Regions from separate parts of the Mesorhizobium sp. 131-3-5 genome, predicted to be linked through region 2. Evidence: predicted binding sites of a transcription regulator. Region 2 holds the regulator's gene; each other region holds the start of a gene.
What was found. The regulator PhoB, encoded in region 2, activates phosphate uptake and scavenging genes when phosphate is short. The targets are predictions, from matches to a motif close to TGTCATNNANCTGTCAT.

Region 1: JG747_RS04035 (PhoX family protein) is a predicted target of PhoB. The motif match lies at 3,794-3,810, and genes of this name have one in related genera.
Region 3: JG747_RS02435 (DUF1045 domain-containing protein) is a predicted target of PhoB. The motif match lies at 1,789-1,805, and genes of this name have one in related genera.

Annotation. Positions count from the first base shown of each region.
Region 1 is NZ_AP023254.1:844,994-851,865, forward strand. It holds gene JG747_RS04010 (phosphatase PAP2 family protein) at 1-240, opposite strand, end outside; gene JG747_RS04015 (hypothetical protein) at 269-607, opposite strand; gene JG747_RS04020 (sensor histidine kinase) at 779-2,170, shown strand; gene JG747_RS04025 (response regulator) at 2,167-2,829, shown strand; gene JG747_RS04030 (hypothetical protein) at 3,017-3,601, opposite strand; gene JG747_RS04035 (PhoX family protein) at 3,876-5,879, shown strand; gene JG747_RS04040 (hypothetical protein) at 6,138-6,362, shown strand; gene JG747_RS04045 (flavin-containing monooxygenase) at 6,436-6,872, opposite strand, start outside.
Region 2 is NZ_AP023254.1:1,432,052-1,438,923, reverse strand. It holds gene JG747_RS07070 (ROK family protein) at 28-1,278, shown strand; gene phoB (phosphate regulon transcriptional regulator PhoB) at 1,291-1,980, opposite strand; gene phoU (phosphate signaling complex protein PhoU) at 2,000-2,707, opposite strand; gene pstB (phosphate ABC transporter ATP-binding protein PstB) at 2,733-3,536, opposite strand; gene pstA (phosphate ABC transporter permease PstA) at 3,533-4,384, opposite strand; gene pstC (phosphate ABC transporter permease subunit PstC) at 4,388-5,371, opposite strand; gene pstS (phosphate ABC transporter substrate-binding protein PstS) at 5,438-6,493, opposite strand.
Region 3 is NZ_AP023254.1:526,362-533,233, forward strand. It holds gene iolE (myo-inosose-2 dehydratase) at 1-613, shown strand, start outside; gene JG747_RS02425 (hypothetical protein) at 657-875, shown strand; gene iolB (5-deoxy-glucuronate isomerase) at 880-1,692, shown strand; gene JG747_RS02435 (DUF1045 domain-containing protein) at 1,844-2,551, shown strand; gene JG747_RS02440 (alpha-D-ribose 1-methylphosphonate 5-triphosphate diphosphatase) at 2,587-3,726, shown strand; gene phnN (phosphonate metabolism protein/1,5-bisphosphokinase (PRPP-forming) PhnN) at 3,723-4,352, shown strand; gene JG747_RS02450 (COG4280 domain-containing protein) at 4,541-5,296, shown strand; gene JG747_RS02455 (hypothetical protein) at 5,293-5,508, shown strand; gene JG747_RS02460 (SMP-30/gluconolactonase/LRE family protein) at 5,576-6,457, opposite strand; gene JG747_RS02465 (ABC transporter permease) at 6,460-6,872, opposite strand, start outside.

The DNA of each region.
Region 1 (6,872 bases), 590 kb from region 2:
GCTGCCGAGGCTGGTGATGTCGCGCATCGCGCCTTCCAGCCACGATGGGCCGATCGGGATTGCCGGTTGGCCAACCTGGCGGAAGGCAAGCAGGATTTCGGTGTCGAAGGCGTGCGACGCGGTTGCCCGCGCCACCTCCATGAGCTCCACGAAGCCCCACAGGCCGCCGGCGATGACCAGGCCGGCCAGCAGCACCGGGAATTCGATGCGGTTGAGCAGGGTGCTTGCGGTGTCTTTCATCGGGCCGGTGTCGCAATCTTCATCTCGATCAACGCCCCTGCAGATAGGGCCCAAGCGTGATCAGCGCCACTGCGGCGATCGCCAGCACGATGCCGGTGGCCTGCAGCGCGTTGACGCGCTCGCCGAAGAACACCAGCGCCACGACGTTGACCGAGACCAGCTGGATGACCGCCGAGAGGCTGAACGACACCGACATGCCGAATTCGCGGATCAGCCGCAGCATGATCAGATTGCCCAGCGAATAGAGCGCGAGCGTCAACAGGATCTTGCCGAGGCTCGGCGCCAGTCCCCATTGCTTGGCGGCGGTCGCCGCCAAAAGGAAGATCACCGTCGAAAAGCCAAGCTGCAGCAGTCCCGAAAAACTCAACGTCCCATCCCCCTCGAAGCGGCTGCCGCCGCATGTGCCGCGGACCTTGTTTCCGAAGCGCCTCGAGACGTCAAGCGACCTCGTTCTAACGACAGGGTCTTGGCAACGGCAAGACTGAGGCTCAATGTGCGATGTCGCCCAGCTGTTCGATGGAAGGGCGGTCAGGGGATCATGATTCGCATTCTGCAGAATTTGGCGCGGCGCTGGAGCGAGCTTTCGCTTGCCCTGCAATTCCTCGTTGCCGGCGGCTTTGGCCTGCTGGCCGTCATGCTGGTGGTGGGTGCCTGGGTGACGTCGCAGATCCGGGACGGCGTCACCCGCAATTCGGCAGCCACGACGGCGCTCTATGTCGACAGCGTGATCGCGCCGCTGCTGCCGGACCTGCGCAAGAGCGAGGAGCTCAGCGAGTCCGTCAAGCAGGCGCTCGACGAGACGCTCGGCCAGGGCGCGCTCGGCAAGCGCCTGGTCTCGTTCAGGCTCTGGCGCCGGGACGGCACCGTGCTCTACGCGAAAGATGCAACTTTGATCGGCCGCCGCTTTGATCTGACCGACGATCTGCGGTCCGCCTTTCAGGGCAACGTCACCGCCCAATTCGACACGTTCGACGAAACCGAAAGCAAGGAGCAGGCCGCGGGCGTGCCATTGCTGGAGATCTACAATCCCGTGCGCGAACCCTGGTCGGGCGAGGTGGTGGCCGTCACCGAATTCTTCGAGGTCGCCACTGATTTCAAGGCCACGCTGGCCTCTGCCCTGCTGTCGAGCTGGCTGATCGTGGCCGGCACCACCCTGACGGCTTTTCTGCTCCTGTCGAGCATCGTGCTGCGCGCCAGCCGCACCATCGACGATCAGCGCGGGGCGCTGCGCCGCCAGGTGTCGGAGTTGCAAGGCCTGGTGACGCAAAACAGCGCCTTGCGGCAGCGTGTGCAGAGGGCGTCCCGCCGCGCCACCGCGCTCAACGAACGATATTTGCGCCGGATCGGTGCCGACCTGCATGACGGACCGGCGCAACTCGTGGCCCTGGCGGCGCTGCGCATGGACAGCCCGGTATTCTCCGGCGACGGCCATTGGGGCGAAAACCGCGCGACCGAGGTCGCGATGATCCGCAAGACGCTGGAGGATGCGATGCGCGAAATTCGCGGTATCTGCACCGGTCTCGTCTTGCCGCAGATCGAAACTGCCGCGGCAACGGACATATTGCGGATGGCGGTCGACGAACATCAGCACCGGACGGGAACGTCCGTGCTGCTCACGCTACCCAGGCATTTGCCTGAGCTCGGCACTTCCGAAAAGATCAGCATCTATCGTTTCGTGCAGGAAGGGCTGAACAATGCCTATCGCCACGGGCGGGCCAAGGATCAGACGGTGCGGGCCGGGATGAAGAATGGCAGGCTTTTTGTCGAAGTGTCGGACGGCGGGCCGGGTTTTGATCCGGCGCGGGTCGACGGGTTGGGGCTCGCCGGCCTCAGGGAGCGGGTCGAAAGCATTGGCGGCCAGTTCGAGACCTTGACCGGAGCGCAAGGCACGCGATTGGTGATCAGTCTTTCGATCGAGGAGCAAGCATGATTGGCGCTATCCGCATCGCTATTGTCGACGATCATCCGCTGTTTCGCGAAGGCGTGACGCGCAGCCTGTCGGAGATCGGAGGTTTCGAGATCGTCGGCGAAGGCGCGACAGCGCAGGATGCCGAACGCATCGCCTCGACGGTGCAGCCTGACATATTGCTGCTCGACATCTCCATGCCGGGCGGCGGCCTGTCCGCGGTTGTCAGCATCCTCGCCGACCATCCTGCCCAGAAGATCGTCATGCTGACGGTTTCGGAGACCAATGCCGATGTAACCACGGCGCTGAACGCAGGCGTGCAGGGCTATATCCTCAAGGGCGTCGGATCGCGCGCGCTCGCCGACATCCTGCGCAATGTGGCTGCCGGCGAGGGCTACCTTACGCCGACGCTGTCGGCACGGCTGCTTTCCGATCTCCAGTCCCCGCAACCTGCCAACGGCGTGGCGGACCGGTTGCGGCAACTGACTGAACGGCAGACGGAAATCCTGCGGCTGGTGGCGGAGGGGCTCAGCAACAAGGAGGTTGCCTTGCGCCTGGAGCTGCAGGAGAAGACGGTCAAGCACCACATGACCGGGGTGCTGTCCAAACTCAATGTGCGAAACCGCACGGAAGCGGCTCTCATGGTGCGCGAGTTCCGCGACCGGGACAGAAACCGCTCTTAGAGCAATTCCAGGAAAAGTGTGAAACGGGTTTCCCGGGCAAAGCGCATGGCGCTTTTCCCTTGGGAATCGCGGCAAAACAAACAGTCAGGCCATTGCGGACCCGCGCAAGGGCCGGACAAGGGAAGATCACCTCCGCCGGGGGCGGCGGAGGTGACGTGTGAAACCGGCCGTTGCCTGCTAGCCAGTTTCACAAGGCCTTTAGACGGCTGACATCGGCCGGCGTGGCCCGGCGGTCGATGATCGTGCGACCCAGCGCATCCTTCATTTTGAAACGGCCGTTTTCGATCTTTTCGGTGATGCCGTCGGGATGTGTGACCGTGATCTTGTTGCCGCTCACCGAGACCTTGTCACCGGTCGCGGCGTTGACATGGCTGACGCCTTTGTCGCTCTGTCCTTTGCCGGATGCCGAGTTGTCACCACTGCCATCCGTTCCGGAATTGCCGCCGTTTCCATTTCCGTTGCCGCTGTTACCGCCGCTGCTGTTGCCGCCGTTACCGCCGCTGCTGTTACCGCCGTTACCGCCGCTGCTGTTACCGCCGTTACCGCCGCCGCTGTTGCCGCCATTACCGCCGTTGCCACCGCTGCCGCCACCGCCGTTGCCACCGCCACCGTTGCCGCCACCATTGCCGCCATTGGCGGCCTGTGCTGATGCGGCGTCGATTCCGGGGGCGGAGCCGTGCAGGGCAATTCGATAGGGAATGATGGTCAGCGCCAGAGCAGCCGCCGAAACGAGCGTCAGCCGGCGGCACCGGGCCGTGATCGATCCGTGCATCCTGATCTCCGTCGATTGAGCCGGCGCGCCCACCCCAACGTTGCAACCAGCAACATCGCCGAAAGATGTATTGGCCGGAAGCGACCTCCGACCGTTGCGTTTGTCCTCCAGGACTTTTGCAAGCGCAAGGTTGGACTAAAGTCCGATGTCACGGTGACAACCACCTCGCGTCGAGCGGCGGAGCAGGTATGATGTCACGAAAATGTGATCAGTTGGCTGTAGGGGTCGAAAGGCGACAAAAAAGCTCCAGCCACTCCAAAGCCAGAGGCCCTTCGTGACCGAACATCGCTCTCCCGACACCCGATTCCGCACCAGCCTGCTCGAGGAAAACGAAGGACCGGCCACCAACCCCACCGACAACCGCACCATGGGCGAGATCATCGCCGCGCGGTTCTCGCGCCGGGGATTCCTGAAGGGATCGCTCGCCGTCTCGGCGATCGCCGCGACCGTCGGCCCGCTGGCCATGATCGCCGCCGACGATGCCCGCGCCGCGGAAGGCTCCGCCTTCAAATTCGACGAGCTCGAGGCCGGGATCGACGACAAGCATCATGTCGCGCCGGGCTACGACGCCGACGTGCTGTTGCGCTGGGGCGATCCGCTGTTTGCCGATTCGCCGCAGTTCGACCCGACGAAACAGTCGGCCGAGGCGCAGGCCAGACAGTTTGGCTACAACAACGACTATGTCGGCTACATCGCGATCGACGGCTCGGCCGAGCACGGCCTGCTCGTCGTCAACCACGAATACACCAACCCGCATCTGATGTTTCCGGGCATCGTTTCGATCGTCGAGAAGGACGGGAAGAAGAAGGCCGAGGTCGCGCCGCTCTCGAAGGAGCAGGTCGATGTCGAGATGGCGGCGCATGGCGGCACCATCGTCGAAATCCGCAAGGTGTCAGACAAATGGCAAGTGGTGCGGGACGGCAAGCTCAACCGCCGCATCACCGCCACCACCGAAATGGCGCTGTCGGGCCCGGTCGCCGGCCACGACCGCGTCAAGACCAATGCCGACCCGTCCGGCACGAAAGTGTTCGGCACTTTCAACAATTGCGCCGGCGGCGTCACCCCTTGGGGCACCTATGTGATGGCCGAGGAGAACATCCACGGCTATTTCTCCGGCGAATTGCCCGAGGGCCACAAGGAAGCCGCCAACTACAAGCGGCTCGGCATTCCGGAAGGTGCCTATGAATGGGGCGCGCATTACGACCGCTTCAACCTCGCCAAGGAGCCGCACGAACCCAATCGCTTCGGCTGGATCGTCGAGGTCGACGTCAACGATCCGACATCGACACCGAGGAAGCGCACCGCCATGGGCCGCTTCAAGCATGAGGGCGCCGAATCCATCGTCGCCAAGGACGGCCGCGTCGTCTTCTATCTCGGCGACGACGAGCGCTTCGACTATGTCTACAAATTCGTCACCAAGGGCACGTTCAACGCCAACGACCATGCCGCCAACAAGGACCTGCTCGACGAGGGCACGCTGCATGTCGCCAAATTCGCCGAGGACGGCACGGTCGACTGGCTGCCGATCGTCTTCGGCCAGGGGCCGCTGACGGCGGAAAACGGCTTTGGCAGCCAGGCCGACGTGCTGATCGAGACGCGGCGCGCCGCCGATCTGCTTGGTGCCACCAAGATGGACCGGCCCGAGGACATCCAGCCCAATGGTGTCAACGGCAAGGTCTATGTCATGCTGACCAACAATTCGAAGCGCAAGGCAGACCAGGTCGACGCCGCCAATCCGCGCGCCGAGAATGCCTTCGGCCACATTATCGAGATCACCGAGACCGACGGTGATTTCACCGCCGCCAAGGGCAAATGGGAAGTGCTTTTGAAATGCGGCGATCCGTCGGTTGCCGATGTCGGCGCCACCTTCTCGACGGCGACGACGGCCCATGGCTGGTTCGGCATGCCCGACAATTGCGCGGTCGATTCGGCCGGGCGCCTGTGGGTCGCTACCGACGGCCAAGGCCCGAAGGCCACCGGCCGCACCGATGGCTTGTGGGCGGTCGACACCGAGGGGGCTGCGCGGGCAACTTCGAAACTGTTCTTCCGCGTGCCGATCGGCGCGGAAATGTGCGGCCCGCTGTTTGCGCCCGACGACCGGACCGCCTTCGTTGCCGTCCAGCATCCGGGCGATGGCGGCGAGGATTGGGAAGGCTTCGGCCGGCCGTCCTACTATGAGGATCCGTCGACGCGCTGGCCGGACTTCAAGTCCGAAATGCCGGTGCGGCCGTCGGTCGTCGCCATCACCAGGCAAGGCGGCGGCAAGATCGCGGTGTGATATCAGGCGGCTGGAGCACGCAGCGGATTTGACCGAGCCCTGCGTGCCGGACCGCCTCCCCAACGTCGATGGATGTTTCCGCCAATCGCCAAGGTTCAAGCCCCGGGAAAGATCGGCAATTTACTGGTGGCGCCCTAACGCGCGTCGAAACGGATTCGTGCGACGCGCGTTAGGTCTTTGTCTTGTGCATGTCGTACTCCCAAAACCGGAGCCGCTTTTGGGCGAGATGCATTGGGTCGTTTCCTGGAGCCCGCCACCATGTCGAAGTCAGTCTATGACCGGGGCCTGCTCAAGCCCGGCGACATCGCCAGGCTGCAGCGCGTCTTTGACGAAGTCTGCCTGCGGCGCACAGCTCAGCCCGATTCGCCGGAAGCACGCGAGATCGCGCTCACCCTGCTCGCGCTGCACAATGCCGGCATGGTCGACGAGGAGATGCTGATGCAAGCCGTCGGCTTCCGCCGGCTCGAGCCGAAATCGGCGTGAGGCGTCAGGTCGCTAGAGCTCTTTGTTTCGACGCAATTCCCAAGGGAAAGCGCTCACACTTCCCGGAATTACGCTAGCGGCCCGCGCCGGCGATCCGCCTGGCGATCGCCTTGCCCAAAATGGCGGCATTGGCGAAGCAGCCACGAATGCTCGGCCGCATACCGGTGAACCACAGGCCGGGCAGTTTCGGGTCGGCTTCACCGCCGTTGAAGAGCGGGACACCCTTGCCGTCGAGCACGCCGAGATCGCCGACCATGCGCTCCAGCCCGGTGCGGTAGCCCGTTGCGGCAATGACGATATCGGGATCGATCAGGCGACCATTGGCCAGGATCACGCCATCGCGGGTGAATTCCCGTATCGCCGGCACCACTGTAATCTTGCCAGACTTTATGGCGTCGACTGCACCGTCATCCGCGGCAATCGCGGTGTAGTCCGAGGCCAGGCGGCTGGCGCCGCCCGACGGCGCGGGCGGCATGCCGAATTTGGTGAGATCGCCGAAAACCAGCCGCT
Region 2 (6,872 bases):
GCGGCGACCGGGAGGATGTGAAAAAACATGTCGGTCGGAATCCGCCACGACGATCTGCGCCGGCGCAACCGCGCGATGGTGATCGCGGCCGTGCGCCGGGCCGGCCGGCCCTCGCGCACCGAGATCGCAGCGACCACCGGCCTCAGCCATTCGACCATATCGGCGATTTCCTCCGACCTGATCGGTGAAGGCATCCTGGCCGAGGGCAAGCCGAGCGAGGCCGGCGCGCTGAAACGCGGCAGGCCGCAGGTCGGCCTCGGCCTCAATCCGGAGGCCGCGGCTGTGATGACCGTGGTGCTGTCGCTGAATTTCCTATCGGTCGCAGTCATCGACTATGCCGGCCAGGTGATATCGGAGGAACAGCGCCGGCTGGACACGCTGACCATGTCGCGCGAGGCGCTGATCGGCGAGTGCGTGGCCATAGTGCGGCGGCGCCTCGAGGATCCCGACATCGACGTACGCAGCGTCGCCCGCATCGCGCTGGCGATCCAGGGCATCACCGACACCGAGGCCCGGGCGATGCTGTGGTCGCCGATCACACCGCAGACCGACATCGCCTTCGCAGACATACTCGAAGCCGAGTTCGGTATCCCCGCCACCATGGAAAACGACTGCAACATGATGGCGGTGGCGCTGCGCTGGCGCGATCCCGAGCGCTACCGTGACGACTTCATCGCCATCCTGCTTTCGCACGGCATCGGCATGGGGCTGGTGCTGAAGGGCGAGTTGTTCACTGGCACCCATTCCTCAGGCGGCGAATTCGGCCACATGATCCACCGGCCGGGCGGCGCGCTCTGCCGCTGCGGGCGGCGCGGCTGTGTCGAGGCCTATGCCGGCAATTACGCCATCTGGCGCAACGCCAGGCAGCTCGGCGAGGACACCGAGCCGGTGGCCGATGTCAGCGACGCGCAGATGCGGGCGCTGGCCGCGACGGCACGGGAACGGGACGGGCCCGAGCGCGAAGCCTACCGCAAGGCCGGGGAGGCACTCGGCTACGGCCTCGGCAGCCTGTTTGCGCTGATCGATCCCGCGCCCGTCGCCATGGTCGGCGTCAGCGCCGCTGCCTTCGACCTGATCGAGCCGGCATTGCGCGAGGCCATCGCCCAGACCGCCGGCGGCCAGCACTCGAAATCGATCTCCTTCGACACCGAGCCGAACGAACTGCCGCTGATCCGCGAAGGCTGTGCCATGCGCGCGCTGACCTTCGTCGACCAGGAGATTTTCGCGCCCGGCGTGCAAACGAAAGCAGGCCCTGCCGCGAAGAAAAACGTCGCCTGAGTCAGGTCGTGCTCAATCCTCGCGGATCGCGTAGCCCGCCCCACGGATGGTGCGGATGACATCCGGCATGCGGCCATTGTTGACCGCCTTGCGCAACCGGCCGACATGCACGTCCACGGTGCGCTCGTCGATGTAGATCGTCTCGCCCCAGACATTGTCGAGCAGTTGGCTGCGCGAGAACACGCGCCCGGGGTGCCGCATCATGAATTCGAGCAGGCGGAATTCGGTCGGCCCGAGCCGGATCTCGCTCTTCTTGCGGTAGACCCGGTGCGATTCACGGTCGAGCACGATATCGCCGACCTTGAGCACGCTGGACAGCACTTCCGGCTTGGCGCGGCGCAGCAGCGCCTTGACGCGGGCCATGAATTCCGGCGTCGAGAACGGCTTGACCAGATAGTCGTCGGCGCCGGTGGAGAGCCCACGTACACGGTCGCTTTCCTCGCCCCGGGCGGTCAGCATGATGATCGGCAGCCGCTCGGTCTCGGGCCGCATTCGCAGGCGCCGGCAGAGTTCGATGCCGGACACCGCCGGCACCATCCAGTCGAGCACAAGGAGGTCGGGCACGTTCTCCTGCAGGCGGATTTCGGCTTCGTCGCCGCGGGTCACCACCTCGACCTGGTAACCCTCCGATTCCAGATTGTAGCGGAGGAGCACGCCGAGCGGCTCCTCGTCCTCCACCACCATGATGCGTGGTGCGATCATCGATTGATTACCCCTGCGCTCAGGCCGCCGGCGCCGACATCGCCGTCTCGTCCTGTTTTGGACGGTTGGCGGGCAGTTGAGTGCCGGTCAGGACATAGTACGCATTCTCGGCGATGTTGGTCACATGGTCGCCGATGCGTTCGAGATTCTTGGCGCAAAACAACAGATGCGTGCAAGCCGTGATGTTGCGCGGGTCTTCCATCATATAGGTCAGCAATTCGCGGAAGACGGAGGTGTATTTGACGTCGATGCGCTCGTCGTCGGCGCGCAGCTTCGCCAGTGCCGCGGCATCGCGCGCCGCATACTCCTCGATCACACCCTGCACCTGGATCAACACCAGCTGCGCCATGGCGTCGATGGAATGCGACAGGTCGCGCGGCGTGGCGCTGAGGCCGACAGTGCCGACGCGCTTGGCGATGTTCTTGGCAAGGTCGCCAATGCGTTCGAGGTCGCCGGCCATGCGGATCGAGCCGACGACATGACGCAGGTCGTCGGCCATCGGCTGGCGCTTGGCGATCAGCGTGATGGCGCGGTCGTCGAGTTCGCGCTGGCGCGCATCCATGATGGCGTCGTCGGAGACGACGCGCTGAGCGAGAGCATTGTCGGAGTTCAGCAGTGCCTTGGTGGCGCCGCCGACCATCGAGCCGGCGAGATCGCCCATGTCGCTGATCAGCCTGCTGATCTGTCCGAGATCCTCGTCGAAGGCTGCGACTGTGTGTTCGGCCATGATCCTGGTCCTCGTATGCGTGCGATCAGCCGAAGCGGCCGGTGATGTAGTCTTGCGTGCGCTTCTCGCGAGGCGACGTGAAGATCTTCTCGGTGCGGTCGAACTCGACCAGTTCGCCCAGATACATGAAGGCGGTCTGCTTCGAGACGCGCGCCGCCTGCTGCATGTTGTGGGTGACGATGACGATCGTGTAGTCGGCCTGCAACTCGTCGATCAGCTCCTCGATCTTGGCGGTCGACAGCGGGTCAAGCGCCGAGGCCGGCTCGTCGAGCAGGATCACCTCCGGCTTCACCGCCACGGTGCGGGCGATGCACAGCCGCTGCTGCTGGCCGCCCGACAGGCTGAGGCCGCTGGCATTGAGCTTGTCCTTGACCTCGGTCCACAGCGCCGCGCGCTTGAGCGCCTGCTCGACACGGCCGTCCATCTCGGCCTTGCTGATCTTCTCGTAGAGCCTGACGCCGAAAGCGATGTTCTCGTAGATCGACATCGGGAACGGCGTCGGCTTCTGGAACACCATGCCGATCTTGGTGCGCAGCAGGTTGAGATCCTGCGAACGGTCGAGGATGTTCTGGCCGTCGAGCAGCACCTGGCCCTCGGCGGTCTGCTTGGGATAAAGCTCGTAGATGCGGTTGAAGACGCGCAGCAGCGTCGACTTTCCGCAACCCGACGGGCCGATGAAGGCGGTGACGCTGCGCTCGGGCAGCGACAGCGTGATATCCTTCAGCGCCTTCGACTGGCCGTAGTAGAAGTTGAGGTTCTTGACCTCGATCTTGGCCTTGGTCACCGCCTCGGCGGCGATCGTCATGTCTGGAGACAACATCTGGCTCATTTGTCCTCTCTGCGTCCGGTCAGGCTGCGCGCAAAGATGCTGAGCGCGAGAACCGTCAATGTGATTATGAGTGCACCGGTCCAGGCCAGCTGCTGCCATTCCTCATAGGGGCTGAGAGCGAACTGGAAGATGGTGACAGGCAGGCTGGCCATCGGCGCGTTGAGATTGCTCGACCAGAACTGGTTGTTCAGCGCCGTGAAAAGAAGCGGTGCGGTCTCGCCGGAGATGCGGGCGATGGCCAGCAATATGCCGGTGACGATGCCCGAAAGCGCGGCGCGATAGGCAACCGAGCGGATGACCACCCAGCGCGGCGCGCCGATCGCGGTGCCGGCTTCGCGCAAGGCGTTGGGCACCAGGTTGAGCATGTCCTCGGTGGTGCGCACGACGACGGGGATGACCAGGATGGCGAGTGCTACGGCACCGGCGATCGCCGAGAAATGCCCCATCGGCCGCACCATAAGCTCATAGACGAACAGGCCGATGATGATCGACGGCGCCGACAGCAGGATGTCGTTGATGAAGCGCACCACCGTGGTGAGCTTCGAGAAGCGGCCATATTCGGCCATATAGGTACCGGCCAGCACGCCGATCGGCGTGCCGACGATGATGCCGATGATGGTCATCACGATGCTGCCGTAGATGGCGTTGAGCAGGCCGCCGGCGTCGCCGGGCGGCGGCGTCATTTCCGTGAAGACCGAGAGGGAGACGCCGGCCAGGCCCTTGTAGAGCAAGGCGCCAAGGATCAGCGCCAGCCAGGCAAGGCCGATGCCGGCAGAGATGACGCACAGCGTCATCATCACGCCATTCTTGCGCTTGCGGCTTTGGTGAAGCGATGCGGCGGTCGACATCGGTCAGGCTCCCGTGCGGGCGTCGATGCGCATCAGCATGTAGCGGGCGATGGCAAGGATCAGGAAGGTGATAACGAACAGGATAAGGCCGAGCGCGACCAGCGAGGAGGTGTAGAGATCGCCGACCGCTTCGGTGAATTCGTTGGCGATGGTCGCCGAGATGGTCGTTGCCGGCGCAAACAGCGACGTCGAGATGCGGTGCGCGTTGCCGATGACGAAGGTCACCGCCATCGTTTCACCGAGCGCGCGGCCGAGAGCGAGCATGATGCCGCCCATGATGCCGATGCGAGTGTAGGGAATGACGACCCGGCGCGTGACCTCCCAGGTCGTGCAGCCGATGCCATAGGCCGATTCCTTCAGCACCGACGGCACCGTATCGAAGACGTCCTTGGTGATCGAGGTGATGAACGGCAGGATCATGATGGCCAGGATCATCGCCGAGGTCAGCAGGCCGATGCCATAAGGAGGGCCCGCGAACAGGCCGTTGAGGCCGGGAATGCCGTGGAACACGCTGATGATGAAGGGCTGCACCGTCGTCTGCAGGAACGGCGCCAGCACGAACAGGCCCCAGATGCCGTAGATGATCGAAGGGATGCCGGCCAGCAGTTCAACCGCCATGCCGATCGGACGCCGCAGCGGGCGCGGGCAAAGCTCGGTGAGGAAGATGGCAATGCCGATACCGAGCGGCACGGCGATCAGGATGGCGATGGCCGAGGTAATGATGGTGCCGTAGATCGGTGCCAGGGCGCCGAACTTCTCCGTCACCGGGTTCCAGCTTTCGCTGGTCAGAAAGGAAAAGCCGAAGGTCGACAGGGCTTGCCAGGAACCGGCAAACAGCGAGATCGCAACGCCGCCGAGCAGAACCAGCACCAATATCGCGGCGGCGCGGGTTGTCGCATGGAAGATTGCGTCGGTCAGCGCGAACCGTCGAACGGTGGCATCGCGCGAACTTCTAACGGCTGGCAAGGCTTCCTGGACAGCGCTCATGTCAAGCTCGGCTCTTTCAGTTGAAGGAAAAGGAGCGCCGCGGGCGCGGCGCTCCTTTGGAGGATGTTACTCGCCAACGTAGACGGGCTTGCCGCCGGCCTGGATGTCGGCCTTCCACGAAGCCTTGATCAGGTCGACGACGCTGTCGGGGATCGAGACATAGTCGAGCGCCTTGGCGGTTTCCTTGCCGTCCTTGTAGGCCCAGGCAAAGAACTTCAGGGCTTCGCCAGTGGCAGCGGCATCATCCGGAGCCTTGTGGATCAGGACCCAGGTCGAGGCCGCGATCGGCCAGGTGGTGTCGCCGGGCTCGTTGGTGATGATGACGTTGAAGTTCTTGGCGCCCTTGAAGTCCGCATTCGAAGCGGCCGCGCCGAAGGATTCGAGCGACGGCTCGACGACCTTGCCGGCTGCATTCAGCATTTTGGAATAGGACAGGTTGTTCTGCTTGGCATAGGCATATTCGACGTAGCCGATGCCGCCGTCCGTCTGCTTGACGGTGTTGGCAACGCCTTCGCTGCCCTTGGCGCCGACGCCCGTCGGCCATTCGACGGCGGTGTCCGAACCGACCTTGTCCTTCCAGTCGGGCGAGAGCTTCACCAGATAGTTGGTGAAGTTGAAGGTGGTGCCCGAGCCGTCCGAACGATGCACGACGGCGATCGCGGTCGACGGCAGGGTGAGGCCGGGGTTCAGCGCCTTGATCGCGGCATCGTCCCAGGTGGTGATGGCGCCGAGATAGATCTGGGCGAGCGTCTTGCCGTCGAGGACGAGTTCGCCCGGCTTGACGCCGGTCAGGTTGACGATCGGCACGATGCCGCCCATCACCATCGGGAACTGCACGAGGCCGTTCTTTTCCAGATCGGCGTCGGACATCGGCTTGTCGGTGGCGCCGAAGGTCACGGTCTTGGCGATGACCTGCTTGATGCCGCCGCCCGAACCGATCGACTGATAGTTGAGGCCGATGCCGGTGTCCTTCTTGTAGGTGTCGGCCCACTTGGCGAACACCGGATAGATGAAGGTCGAACCAGCGCCGGAAAGGTCAGCTGCGATGGCTGCGGAAAGGGTGAAGGTAGACGCTGTAGCCATTGCGATCGCAACGGCCGCCGAGCGGATGAAATGTCTCATGTGGCCTGCTCCTGTTCGGAAGATGGTCTCTCGGCGCCACTGCTAACCAGCGCCCGCTGAGGCCAATAGCCTTGGATTATTACAGTCGCATGACAGTTTCGTGTCAGCCCGGTAACGCGTCGCCGGCACTGCAAAAAGCAGTCGCGTCGGATGGCCGTGGCCTGATCCGAGTTTGCGCCCGGAATCAGGGACTTGAGCCATCCACCGGCCGGAGCCGCCGCCGGATTCGACGGGGCTTTGTCGGATGAAGAAAATCCGGACGGGAGCGCGTTGCTCAAGGCCAGAGCGTGTCATGGCCGGGCCATCGCCAAAAACAGGTCCGTTGGGGTAGGTTGACGCTGTTTGTTGCCGGCGGTCGCTGCTCCCGCCCGTAACTGCA
Region 3 (6,872 bases), 910 kb from region 2:
CTATGGCGAGGTCGGCCGCTCGATCCAGGGCGACCGCTCGAAGCCGCTGGCCACCAAGCCGAAACTCACCGGCGACGAGATGAAGGCCTATGCAAGGCGCCTGACCGAATTCGGCGAATGGTGCGCCGAACAAGGCATGCCGCTGTCCTATCATCACCACATGGCGGCGGTGGTCGAGACCGAGCCGGAGCTCGATGCATTCATGCGCCATTCCGGCGAAGGCATTCCGCTGCTGCTCGATGCCGGACACCTGGCCTTTGCCGGCGGCGATGTGCTGCGCGCCATCGACAACCACCACAAGCGCATCAGCCATGTGCATGTGAAGGATGTGCGCATGGATGTGATCGACAGGCTCGACCGCACGAAACAGTCGTTCCTCGACGCCGTGGCGCTCGGCGCCTTCACCGTGCCGGGCGACGGCTCGCTCGACTTCGGCGCCATCGTGCAGCGCTTCGCCGACCATGGCTATGAAGGCTGGTTCGTGGTCGAGGCCGAGCAGGACCCGAAGAAGAACCCGCCGCTCAAGATGGCGCAGGTCGGCCACAAGGAGCTGATGCGGGTGATGACATCAGCCGGCTACACGGTCGAAACCCAGGGTTTTCCGAATGCCTGACGCGACGGGTTCACGGCGAGGCAGGTTGCTGTAGATTGGCCCGATGAAAGATTCCGAGCACCCCTTCTTCCGCCCGTTGTGGCGGCGTGTCGCCGTCGTCGCGGTCTGTATCATCTGGTCGATCATCGAGTTCACCACCGGCACGCCATTCTGGGGCACCATCGCGCTCGGCTTCGCCGGCTATGCCGTCTGGCAGTTTTTTTATCTGTACAAGCCGGTTGATGAGAACAAGGCGCCGGCCGAGTCCGAACCGAAGGAGTAACCCGATGTCGAAGCTGCTGGTGAAGGCCGACAAGGGCCATGGCCGCGTTGCCCATGTGACGCCGAAAAGCGCCGGCTGGACCTATGTCGGTTTCGACCTGCATCGGCTGCAGCCCGGCGAAAGCGCCTCGGGAAAGACGCAAGACCGCGAAGTCTGCCTGGTGTTCGTCACCGGCAAGGGCAGCGCGACAGCCGGCGGCAAGGATCTCGGCCTGCTCGGCGCGCGTATGTCGCCTTTCGAGGGCAAGCCGTGGTCGGTCTATGTGCCCGAGGGATCGGACTGGTCGGTGACAGCGGACACCGAATTGGAACTCGCAGTCTGCTCGGCCCCCGGCCTCGGCGGCGGCTTGCCGGTTCGGGTGATCGGGCCGGACGATCTCGGCCAGGAGGTGCGCGGCAAGGGCACCAACACGCGCTACGTCACCAACATCCTGCCGGAAGGCAAGCCGGCCGATTCTTTGCTGGTGGTCGAGGTCATCACGCCGGGCGGCCACACGTCGAGCTATCCGCCGCACAAGCATGACCAGGACAATCTGCCGGCAGAATCCTATCTCGAGGAGACCTATTACCACCGCCTCAACCCGCCGCAGGGCTTTGCCTTCCAGCGCGTCTACACCGATGCCGACACGAATGGCCATCGCGCGCTGGACGAAGCCATGGCGATCGAGGATGGCGATGTCGTGCTGGTGCCCAAAGGCTATCACCCCTGCGCCGCCTGCCATGGCTACGATCTCTACTATCTCAACGTCATGGCCGGGCCGAAGCGGACGTGGAAATTCCACAATGCGCCCGAGCACGAATGGTTGATGAAGGCCTGACCGTTTTGCGTTTCCGGCTGAACTTATTGGTCCAGCTCGGAAAAATCGTCGGCTAAGGACCTATTGGGTCGATTTGCCTTCGAAAACCCTTCAAAGCTTCGTCAATCCGTCATGGAAATCACCTATGGCAGCGGTCTGACGAGGATTTTCGATGCGTTATGCCATCTACTTCACCCCCCGGCAGGACGAACCGCTGGCGCGGATCGCCGCCAACTGGCTGGGCCGTGACCCATTCGGCGCGGCGACAAGGCCGGTTGAGGCCGTGGCCGATCTGGCGGCGGAGGAAGTTGCCTTCCACACCGCCTCGGCACGCCGCTATGGATTCCACGCGACGCTGAAAGCACCCTTTCGCCTGGCTGCCAGCGAGACCGAGACGTCGCTGCGCGCCGCAATCGACCATTTTGCCGAAGCGACGCCGGTTGTGACGATCCCGCGTCTCTTCGTCAGCCAGATCGACAGCTTCTTCGCGCTGGTGCCGGAAGGACCGCTGCCGCCGCTCAACCGTTTCGCCGACGAGGTGGTGCGCGATTTCGACCGCTTCCGCGCGCCACTGACCGAGGCCGAGATCGAACGGCGCAGCCCGGATTCGCTGAAGCCGGCCGAGTTCCGCAATCTCTGCCAGTGGGGTTACCCCTATGTCTTCGAGACCTTCCGCTTCCACATGACTCTGTCGGGCCGCGCCGGGCCACAGGAAAGCCCTCGTTTGCGCGCAGCAATCGACAGCCTGTTCGCGGATGTGTTGCGGCAGCCGGTGCTGGTCGACGCGTTGACGCTGTTTATCGAGCCCGAACCGGGCGCGCCGTTCATGGTGCTTTCGCAGCACGCGCTGGGACGCCGCCCGGCAAGGAAAACTGCCTGAACTAACCTGCTCGAAGAACCAAAGGACTGCCCGAAATGACCGCCGAAACCGCTCTTTCCAACGCCCGCATCGTGCTTGCCAACGAGATCGTCGAGGGGTCGCTGGTGCTGCGTGACGGCTTTATCGCCGGCATCGATGCCGGCGGCAGCCGGTCGGGCGAGGACATGGGCGGCGACTATGTCATTCCCGGGCTGGTCGAGCTGCACACCGACCACCTGGAAGGCCATTACGCACCCCGGCCTAAGGTGCGCTGGAATCCGATCGCCGCGGTGCTTGCCCATGACGCGCAGGTGGCGACGGCCGGCATCACCACCGTGCTCGACGCCTTGCGCGTCGGCATGGACGAGGACGCCGACCTCACCTTAGCCGATATCCGCAAGCTGGCCGATGCCATCGAGGACAGCGTCGCGCAGGATCGTCTGCGCGCCGATCACTTCCTGCATCTGCGCTGCGAGGTTTCGGCGCCGGACTGCCTGCAGGCCTTCGCCGATTTCGACCGGGACGACCGGGTCAAGCTGGCCTCGCTGATGGATCATGCGCCCGGCCAGCGTCAGTTCGTCAATCTCGAAACCTATGCCTATTACTACCAGCGCAAGCTGAAGCTGACCGACCGCGACTTCAAACTGTTCTGCGAAAAGCGGATGGCGGAATCGGCGCGCTATTCGGCGCCGAACCGCGCGGTGATCGCGGCTGCCTGCCGTGAGCGCGGCATTGTGCTTGCCAGCCATGACGACGCCACATCGGGCCATGTCGACGAGGCGATCGAGCAGGGCGTGCGCGTTGCCGAGTTCCCGACCACCGAGGAAGCGGCGCGCGCTTCGAAGGCCGCGGGCCTGGGTGTTCTGATGGGTGCGCCGAATGTCATGCGCGGCGCCTCGCATTCGGGCAATGTCTCGGCGCGCGCGCTGGCCGGCGACGGGCTGCTCGACATCTTGTCATCAGACTATATTCCCTTCAGCCTGATCCAGTCGGCCTTCTTCCTCGGCGACATGGTCGAAGGCATTTCGCTGCCGCAGGCGGTCGCCATGGTGTCGAAGAACCCGGCCGAGGCCGTTGGCCTGACCGACCGCGGCGTCATCGAGCAGGGCCGCCGCGCCGACCTGGTGCGCGTGCGCGTCGACGACCATGTTCCGGTGGTGCGCACCGTCTGGCGGCAAGGGCGCCGGGTCGCATGATGGTGTCGGCCTTGATCGAGCGCGAGTTGTCCGCTGAAACGTTCCCTGTGCGTCATGGCGTCTTTGTCGCCGTCGTGGGGCCGAGCGGCGCCGGCAAGGACACGGTGATCGGTTACGCCCGTGCCCTCTTCGCCGATGAGACCCGGCTGGAATTCGTCCGCCGCGTCATCACCCGGCCAAGCGATGCGGCGAGCGAGGATCACGACACACTGGCCGACGCCGCCTTCGTCGAGGCCGAGGCCGACGGCGCCTTCGCCATCTCCTGGGAAGCGCATGGCTTGCGCTACGGCCTGCCTGCCGATGTCGACTGGTCGGTCGCCAATGGCCATGTGGCGGTGGCGAACGTGTCGCGTGCGATCATTCCCACCTTGCGCGAGCGCTATGCCAATCTGGCCATTGTCGAGATCACCGCTTCGCCTGACGTGTTGGCCGAGCGGCTGGCGATGCGCGGCCGCGAGTCGCGCGGCGAAGTGCTGGCGCGCCTGGCGCGCAGCGCCAATGTGACCCTGACCGGCCCCGGCGTGACCACGATCGACAATAGCGGCCCGCGCGAAGTGGCGGGCGAGCGCTTCGCCGAGCTCCTGCGCAAGGCAATGGCCTTCTCCGACATGTCGGGCATGATCTGATTTAGGCGTGCATCCTGCAGCGGCAGCGTGCGCGGCTCAATTGGCCCCAAGCGCCGCCCATTGGCGCTCACTTGCTTTCCCGCGGCTTCCGGAGCGCTATGTGGTGCTGACCACAGAAGTGATTCCAGGCCACGCGTCCTGGAACACCCGATCAGAGAATCCGGGGCGAACGAGGACAGGGAGCTTTCATGCAGACGCTGACGCCCATCCTCCCGACGGTCACGGCGGCATTTCTCGCCTCCTTCGTCGAGGTCGTCGAAGCCTTCACCATCGTGCTTGCGGTCGGCGTGACGCGCAGCTGGCGCCCGGCGCTGATTGGCGCCGCCTTGGCGCTGGCGTTGCTGGCGGCGCTGGTGCTGGCGTTCGGGCCGCTGCTGGCGCTGGTGCCGATCACCACGCTGCAGTTCATCGTCGGGGTGCTGCTGGTCCTGTTCGGCATGCGCTGGCTGCGAAAGGCCATCCTGCGCAGCGTCGGCGTCATTGCACTGCATGACGAGGAGGCGGCCTTCTCCAAGGAGACCGCCGCCCTCAGCCAGCAGGCCAATGACCGCCGCGCCGACTACCTCGCCGGCCTGGCCTCGTTCAAGGCGGTGCTGCTCGAGGGTGTCGAGGTTGTGTTCATCGTCATTGCCGTCGGCGCCGCCCATGGGCAGACGCTCTACGCCAGCCTGGGCGCGCTGGCAGCCTTCGTCCTGGTGATGCTTATCGGCCTGGCGGTGCACCGGCCGCTGGCACGCGTGCCGGAGAATGCGCTGAAATTCGTGGTCGGGCTGATGCTGACCAGCTTCGGCATCTTCTGGACCGGCGAAGGCATAGGCGCCGACTGGCCGGGCGCCGATCTCGCTCTGCTCGCCATCTTCTCCATCGTCACGCTGGCGTCCTTTGGCATGGTGCGCTGGCTGCGCGGCACCTATCCCGTATCAGCCGGAGGATTCGCCCGATGAGCGTCATCCGTCTTGTTGCCAGGGAATTCCTCGGCATGTTCGTCGATGACGGCAATCTGGCGCTGTTGGCGCTGGTGCTGGTGGCCGCCGTCGCGGCGGCGGTGAAGCTGCTGGCCCTGCCGCCGCTGCTCGGCGGCGTGCTGCTGCTGGTCGGCTGCCTCGCCATCCTGCTGCAAAGCGTTCGCCGCGCGGCACGTGCGGTCAAACGATAAAGGCGGCCCGCATGGCCGCTACCTCGGGCATCGTTTCGATAGCAAAACGATGCCCCAGCGATGCTGGCTAGCCCTTGAACGCCGGCAGGGTCAGGCCCTTGACGCCGACATCGAGCGCGAACAGTCCACCCGGATTCTTCTGGCGGACGAAGTGGCTGGCCGGGCGCTTGAGGACGGCTGACGTGACATAGAGGATGTCGAGGTCCTTGCCACCGAATTCGCAGCAGGTCGGCAGGTCGGTCGGCAGAACCACGGTCTGCATCAATTCGCCATCAGGATCATATCGGCAGACCTTGCTGGTCACCGGGATGGTCACCCAATAGCATCCCTCGGCATCTACGGTGGCGCCGTCGGCGACGCCGCCGGTCGCCGTCATGTCGATGAAGGTGCGGCGGTTTTCGATATCGCCGGTGGCGGCCTCGAAATCATAGGCCCACACCGCGCCGGCATGGCTGTCGGAGAAATACATGGTCTTGGAATCCGGGCTCCAGGCCAGCCCATTGGAGCAACCGATGCCATCGATCATCTTGTGCACGGAAAGGTCGGGATCGAGCCTATAAAGCGCGCCGATGAATTCGATCGGCTGACCCGGCACCTCGAACATCGAGCCCGACCAGAAGCGGCCCTGGCGATCCGGCTTGCCGTCATTGAAACGGGTGTTGGGCATATGAGATTCCGGGTCGACGATCGCCTGGAACGTGCCGGTCGCCGGGTCGAAGAAGTGAAAGCCGTTGGCCATGGTCAGCACAAGGCCGCCCTTCTCGCGCAGGCCGAGGCAGCCGAGATATTCCGGTGTCTCGAAGGTCTCGTCCTTGCCGGTCGCTGGATCATAGCGGTGGATCAGCTTCTTCCAGATGTCGATCCACCACAGCACGCCGGCCTTGGGGTCCCAGAGCGTGCCTTCGCCGAGTTCGGCCCTGGCATCGACGACGCAAGTGATTTCGACCATGGTCAGCCCTCTTTTCTCCGCAGCCTGCCGCCGAGGCCGGCGAAGGTCTCGCTGCCGATCGACACGGTGAGCAGGATGACAGCGCCGTAAACGATGAGCAGCGCTCCGCTCGACAGGTTCAGCGCCGGCAAAAGGCCGGTGAGGATGGTGAGCACCATGGCGCCGGCGACGGTGCCGAGATAATGGCCGCTGCCGCCGAGGATGGAGGCGCCGCCGATGGCCACCGCCGCGATCGAGGTGAACAGATAGGCGTCGCCCATGCCGAGATAGGCTTGGCCGGAATAGCCGGTCAAAAGCATGCCGGCGAAAGCGGCGGTGAGGCCTGAGATGACATAGGTGAGGATGGTGGTGCGTGCGGTCGGCACGCCGGAGAATTCGGCGACCGTGGCGCTGGTGCCTAGCGCGTAGAGATGGC